2 regions of the Kocuria oceani genome follow, and region 1 is predicted to be linked to the other one. Evidence: riboswitches for the same ligand, from Rfam matches in the RefSeq annotation. Region 1 holds a riboswitch; the other holds the start of a gene.
What was found. Region 1 has a riboswitch for glycine ahead of gcvP (aminomethyl-transferring glycine dehydrogenase). Riboswitches for the same ligand answer to the same signal wherever they lie in the genome.
Positions count from the first base shown of each region.

Region 1 (3,397 bases):
GGGAGCAGCCGTAAGAGTTCCGCCAGGAACGGCCAGCGCAGGTGAACCAGCACGGCGAGCACGCCCCGGACCAGGGGTGGGCCGCGGAGCCCCGGGCATCTGCGCGGGGCTTTTTCTGTGCCCGGGCCCTTCCGGCAGCGGCCGGCATCGAAGACCGGAAGGAGTACCATGGCGAACCCGGAAAAGGCAGCCGCGGTCGCCGAGTTGAAGGAACTGTTCTCCAACTCGGACGCCGCTGTCCTGACTGAGTACCGCGGCCTCACCGTGGCCCAGCTCAAGGAGCTGCGCCGCTCGCTCGGTGAGAACGCCGAGTACGCCGTGGTGAAGAACACGCTGACCGCGATCGCGGCCAAGGAGATGGGCATCGACGCGTTCGACGGCCAGCTCGCCGGCCCGAGCGCGATCGCCTTCATCTCGGGGGACCCCGTCGAGGCCGCCAAGAGCCTGCGTGACTTCGCCAAGGCGAACCCGCAGCTCGTCGTCAAGGGCGGTTACCTCGAGGGCAAGGCCCTCAGCGAGGCGGAGATCAAGCAGCTCGCGGACCTCGAGTCCCGCGAGGTGCTGCTGGCCAAGGTGGCCGGTGCCGCCCAGGCGTCCCTGTCCCAGGCCGCGGCGCTGTTCCAGGCCCCGCTGTCCAAGACCGTCCGTACGGCCGAGGCGCTGCGCGCCAAGGTCGAGGAGCAGGGCGCCTGACCAGCACCCCGCCGCGAGGCACATTCTCACCACGGAACCAGACCGTCCCGCGCCGACGAACCCGGCCGGGGCACACCATCGAAAAGGAGCCACACCATGGCCAAGCTCACCACCGCTGAACTGATCGACGCGTTCAAGGAGCTCTCCCTCATCGAGCTCTCCGAGTTCGTCAAGGCCTTCGAGGAGACCTTCGACGTCACCGCCGCCGCCCCCGTGGCCGTCGCCGGTGCCGCCGCTCCGGCCGCCGCCGCCGAGGAGGCCGAGGAGCAGACCGAGTTCGACGTCGTGCTCGAGGCCGCCGGCGACAAGAAGATCCAGGTCATCAAGGAGGTCCGCGCGCTGACCTCCCTCGGCCTCAAGGAGGCCAAGGACCTCGTGGACTCGGCCCCCAAGGCCGTCCTCGAGGGCGCCAACAAGGAGGCCGCGGACAAGGCCAAGGAGGCCCTCGAGGGCGCTGGCGCCACCGTCACCCTCAAGTAGGACCCTCCCGGAGGCGCCACGGCGCACCCGATCCCACGAGGCCCCGGACGCACGGCGTCCGGGGCCTCGTGCCGTGCCCGCCGGGGTGTGGGACACTGGAGGCACAACCACATCGGCCGCCCACCCGCAGCGGGAGAGTCCGCCGCCGTCCGCCCCCGGACGGCCGGCGGCGCCGAAGGAGCAAATCCTCCCCGGGAATCTCTCAGGCACCCGTACCGCTGCGAGCAGGCCACTCTGAAGAGGTCAACCGCCCCCGGCCACCGGCCCCGGGCGGGGACCACCGACGGTGCAAGCCGGCCCTGCGCGGAGCCGGTGAAAACTCTCAGGTCAGCGAACAGAGCGGGGAGGGTCGGACGGGCCCCACCGGGCCTCGAACCACGAGGAGCTGACCTTGTCCTTCCTTCCACGCCACCTCGGACCGGACGCGGCCGAGACCGGGATCATGCTCGAGACCGTCGGCGCGGCCGACCTCGACGAGCTCGTCGCCCGCGCGGTCCCCCGCAGCATCGCCGGCGACGAGCCCCTGCGGCTGCCGGAGCCCATGTCGGAGCACGAGGCGCTCACCGCCCTGCGCCGGATCGCGGCGAAGAACCGGGTGATGACCCAGATGATCGGCCAGGGCTACGCCGAGACCGTCACCCCGCCCGCGCTGCGCCGCAACATCCTCGAGAACCCCGCCTGGTACACCTCCTACACCCCGTACCAGCCGGAGATCTCCCAGGGCCGCCTCGAGGCCCTGCTGACCTTCCAGAACGCCGTCATGGACCTCACCGGCCTCGACCTGGCCAACGCCTCCCTGCTCGACGAGGCCACCGCCGTGGCCGAGGCCGTGCTCATGATGCGCCGCGCCAACCGCAGGTCCGGCAGCCGCCGCGTCGCCGTGGACTCCCGCACCCTGCCGCAGACCCTCGCCGTGCTGCGCGGGCGCTGCCGGGCCGTGGGCATCGACCTGGTCGTCGCCGACCTCGCCGAGGGCCTGCCCGAGGGCGAGTTCTTCGGCGTGGTCCTGACCCAGGTCGGCGTCGACGGGGACGTCGCCGACCTGGCGGAGCGCACGGAGCAGGCCCACGCGCAGGGCGCGCTGGTGGCCGTCGCCACCGACCTGCTGGCCCTCACCCTCCTGCGCTCCCCGGGGGAGCAGGGCGCGGACATCGCCGTCGGCTCCGCCCAGCGCTTCGGGGTGCCCCTGTTCTTCGGCGGGCCCCACGCCGCGTTCATGGCCTGCCGCAAGGGCCTGGAGCGCAATCTGCCCGGTCGCCTGGTGGGCGTCTCGGTGGACTCCTCCGGCCGGCCGGCCTACCGCCTGGCGCTGCAGACCCGCGAGCAGCACATCCGCCGCGAGAAGGCCACCTCCAACATCTGCACGGCCCAGGCGCTGCTGGCCATCGTCGCCGGCGCCTACGCCGCGTACCACGGCGCGGACGGGCTGCGCGCCATCGCCGAGCGCGTGCACGGGCTCGCCGCGCGGCTGGCCGAGGGGCTCTCCGCCGCCGGGGTGCCGGTGGTGCACGGCACGTTCTTCGACACCGTCCTGGCCGAGGTGCCCGGCCGCGCCGACGCGGTCGTCGCGGCCGCCGCCGAGCGCGGCGTCAACGTCCGCCGGGCCGACGCCGACCACGTGTCCGTCTCGGTGGGGGAGCCCCACGACGAGCGCGACGTGGACGCGGTGCTGGCCGCCTTCGGGGCCTCCGCCCCCGCGGACGGGACCGCCGGCTGGGACCTGCCGGCCGCGCTGCTGCGCACCGACTCCTACCTCGCCCACCCGGTGTTCACCCTGCACCGCTCCGAGACCGCGATGATGCGCTGGCTGCGCTCCCTCGCGGACAAGGACCTGGCCCTGGACCGGACCATGATCCCGCTGGGCTCCTGCACCATGAAGCTCAACGCGGCGGCGGAGATGGAGCCCATCAGCTGGCCCGAGTTCGCCTCGATCCACCCGCTGGCCCCCGAGGAGCAGACCGTCGGCTACCGGGAGCTCATCGCCCAGCTGGAGTCCTGGCTCGCGGAGATCACCGGCTACGCCGCCGTGTCCGTCCAGCCCAACGCCGGGTCACAGGGGGAGCTCGCCGGTCTGCTGGCGATCCGCCGCTACCACCTCTCCCGCGGGGACGACCGGCGCACCACCATCCTCATCCCGTCCTCCGCCCACGGCACCAACGCGGCGTCCGCGGTGCTCGCCGACCTGAAGGTCGTGGTGGTGGCCACGGCCGCGGACGGCTCCGTG
Region 1 is NZ_JARAMH010000020.1:6,093-9,489, forward strand. It holds gene rplJ (50S ribosomal protein L10) at 169-693, shown strand; gene rplL (50S ribosomal protein L7/L12) at 790-1,173, shown strand; glycine riboswitch at 1,294-1,401, shown strand; gene gcvP (aminomethyl-transferring glycine dehydrogenase) at 1,565-3,397, shown strand, end outside.

Region 2 (3,397 bases), on a different contig from region 1:
TCGGGGAGAACCTGCACAACGTCTACCGGTTCCGGGACTTCATCGCCGCCGGGGCCGTGGACATCGTCCAGCCGAACATCGTACGGGTGGGCGGCATCACTCCCTTCCGGCGGATCGTGGAGCTCGCCCGCACCCACAACGTGGGGATCGCCCCCCACCTGCTGCCGGAGCTCTCGGGGCAGCTGGCGCTGACCCTCGCGGAGCCGACCATGGTGGAGGTGGTCGAGGACGCGGGGTTCGCCGATCTCGGCGTCCTGGCCGGGCCGTCCCCGGTGCGCGTCACGGGGTCACGGCTGGAGCTCTTGGACCGCCCCGGACTCGGCCTGGCGCTGCGGCAGCAGGCGCTGCCCGCCCTGCAGGAGGCCGCGGTCTGACCCCGCCGGCCCCTGGTCACCGGGGGCGTCGGGGGTGCGCCGGGCCTGCTGCCGGGCCCGCAGCAGCGCGTCCGTCTGGCTCGCCCAGCCGAGCCGGTGCTGCTCGAAGCGGGGCACCAGACCGGCGATCGTGAGGACGACGCCGAGCACCACCGTGCCGACGAGCAGGTCGTACGGGGCCCGGCCCCCGAGGAGCGTGAGTCCCATGCCGGCCATCGCGGGGGCCGTCATCAGCACGCCGAGAGCGGCCACCACGTCCGCCAAGGTCATTCTCATCTGCAAACCTCCTCGGCACGAGGCTAGACCTTTGTCCAGTCCGGGGCACAGTGTGCCCCTTGATGACGTGCCGACCACGGACGACGTGCCCGCCCGGGCGGTTCGCGGCGGCCGGCGCGGCGGGGAGGCCGCGCGGGCGGTCCCTCCGCCGCGGGACGGGGGCGGGTCAGCACTCCACGACGTTGACGGCGAGTCCGCCCAGGGCGGTCTCCTTGTACTTGTGGCTCATGTCCTTGCCGGTCTCGCGCATCGTCACGATGACCTGGTCGAGACTGACCCGGTGCGTGCCGTCCCCCCACATGGCCATCTTGGCGGCGTTGATGGCCTTGGCCGCGGCGATCGCGTTGCGCTCGATGCACGGGATCTGCACCAGGCCGCCGATCGGGTCGCAGGTCAGCCCGAGGTTGTGCTCCATGGCGATCTCGGCGGCGTTCTCCACCTGGGCGGGCGTGCCGCCGAGGACCTCCGCCAGGCCGGCGGCGGCCATCGAGGAGGCGGACCCCACCTCGCCCTGGCAGCCGACCTCGGCCCCGGAGATCGAGGCCTGCTCCTTGTAGAGCACCCCGACCGCCCCGGCCGTGAGCAGGAACCGGACCACGAGGTCCTGCCGGGCGGCCTCGAGCGCCTCCGGGCCCTCGGCGGCGGCGGCCCGGGCCGCGGGGGAGTAGTGGGTGGCGTAGAACAGCACCGCCGGGATGATGCCGGCCGCCCCGTTGGTGGGGGCGGTGACCACCCGGCCGCCGGAGGCGTTCTCCTCGTTGACCGCCAGGGCCACGAGGTTCACCCACTCCGGCCAGAAGCCCGGGTCCCGGTCCGGGTCCTCGGTGCGCAGCCGCCGGTGCCACTCCGGGGCGCGGCGGGCGACGTCCAGCCCTCCGGGCAGCGGGCCCGTGCGCCGGAGGCTGGAGTCCTTGCACTCCTCCATCACGGCCCAGATGTGCAGCAGCTGCTCCCGGATCTCGTCCTCACGGCGCCACGTCCGCTCGTTGGCCAGCATCACCTCGCTGATCGGCCGGCCGGTGCCCGCGCAGTGGCCCAGCAGCTCCCGGGCGGTGCGGAAGGGGTGGGGCACCTGTGCGCTGGCGGCCTCCAGCTCGGCCGCGGCGGTGTCCTCCTCGCCCTCCCGGACGATGAACCCGCCGCCCACGGAGAACCAGGTCTCGCCGGCGAGCACGGTTCCGTCCGCGTCGAGCGCCTGGAAGCGCATGCCGTTGGTGTGCCGCTCCAGCACGGTCAGCGGGTGCTGCACCATGTCCGCGACGCCGTAGCGGAGGTCCCTGCGGTGCCCGAGGGCCGCGCACAGCCGCAGCCTCCCGGTGCCGGCGATGTCGGCCAGCCGCTCCTCCACCTCGTCGGGGCGGACCTGCTCCGGGTCGTAGCCCTCCAGACCCAGCAGGATCGCGGTGAACGTGCCGTGGCCGCGACCGGTGGCGGACAGCGACCCGTAGACGTCCACGCGCAGGTCGGCGGTGCGCTCCAGGAGGTCCTGGGCGACCAGGGTCCCGGCGAAGCGGCGGGCGGCGCGCATGGGCCCGACGGTGTGCGAGCTCGAGGGGCCGATGCCCACGGTGAACAGATCGAAGACGCTGATGGCCATGGTGGTGCTCCAGAACAGAGTGGCGGCCCCGGGACGGGGTGGACGGGATGACGGGAGGGCGTCGGCCGCTGCGCTGCGGCCCGGCTCCCCTGCTGGACGACGGCCGGCGGCGGCTGCCGCACCGGACCGGGTGTGACTCGCACGGGCCCACCGGCGGCGTCCGCGGCATGCGCTCGGGGGACGACGGCGGGTTCTCCGGGGAGGTCTCGCCGCGGACGGGTCGGCCTCCAACGGAGGCGGTGTCCCCGCGGACGCCTCCGGCGGCACGGGCGCGCCCCGGTGCGGTCGCGGCGGGCCGAGGTGGTCGTCATCGAGGAACTCCGGGCTTCTGCGCGGTGGGCTCGCGCGGTCTGCGGGTTCCTCCCCGATCTGTTGCACGGCCTGAGAGTTTCCGCCGCACCCGGAGGGGGTGCGGCTTGCTCCGTCGGCGAGCGCGGACCAGGCCACGCTACTTTCCAGAGGTGCCTCGGCGCGGCGGTGCTTGGGCCTGAGAGTTTCCCGGGGAGGAATTGCTCCTACGGCGCCCGATCGGTGTGGCCGAGCGGGTCTCTCCCGCCGCGCGTCGATGGCGGCAGTCGTGTGACTGTCAGCACAATCTAGTGGAGGTGGCCGCAGGAGGCAACGGCGCCTGCCCCTCGCGCACCGCGGCGCCGGTCATCGGCGTCTCCCGGGCCGCGGCCGGCCGGGCCACGGCCCGGCGCCGTTCAGCGCTCGAGCGTGGCGGGGCGGTCCCGGCCGCGCACCCGGACGACCGGCCAGCGGGGGTCCACCGACAGCGGCCGGGGCCCGCCGGCGCCCAGCAGCACGGTGTCCTCGATCTTCGCGCCGGGGGCGGAGGGGTTCCACGCGAAGGCCTGGTGCTCGTGCACCCGGTCCGGGACACCGGGGACCAGCCGCGGATCGCGGCCCGCGTAGCCGGCGGGGCCGCCCTGGTGGTGCCGGGTCCACTCCCCGGCGTCGAAGCCGTGGCGCGGATAGGCCCGCTGGAGGATCGGGAGCACGTCCGCGAGCGGCAGCCCGGGGCGCAGGGCGTCCAGGACGTCGGCCTCGACCTCCGCGATCCCCGCCTCCGCGTCGGCCTCCTGCGCGGTGGCGGGACCGAAGCGGACCCAGCGGGTCACGTTGGCGATCAGCCCGCCGCGGCGGGCGC
Region 2 is NZ_JARAMH010000017.1:82,337-85,733, forward strand. It holds gene PU704_RS16220 (mandelate racemase/muconate lactonizing enzyme family protein) at 1-374, shown strand, start outside; gene PU704_RS16225 (hypothetical protein) at 288-650, opposite strand; gene PU704_RS16230 (L-serine ammonia-lyase) at 817-2,247, opposite strand; glycine riboswitch at 2,713-2,812, opposite strand; gene PU704_RS16235 (M24 family metallopeptidase) at 2,952-3,397, opposite strand, start outside.
Region 2: linked by a shared signal. The riboswitch ahead of PU704_RS16230 (L-serine ammonia-lyase) and the one ahead of gcvP (aminomethyl-transferring glycine dehydrogenase) in region 1 are both predicted to bind glycine.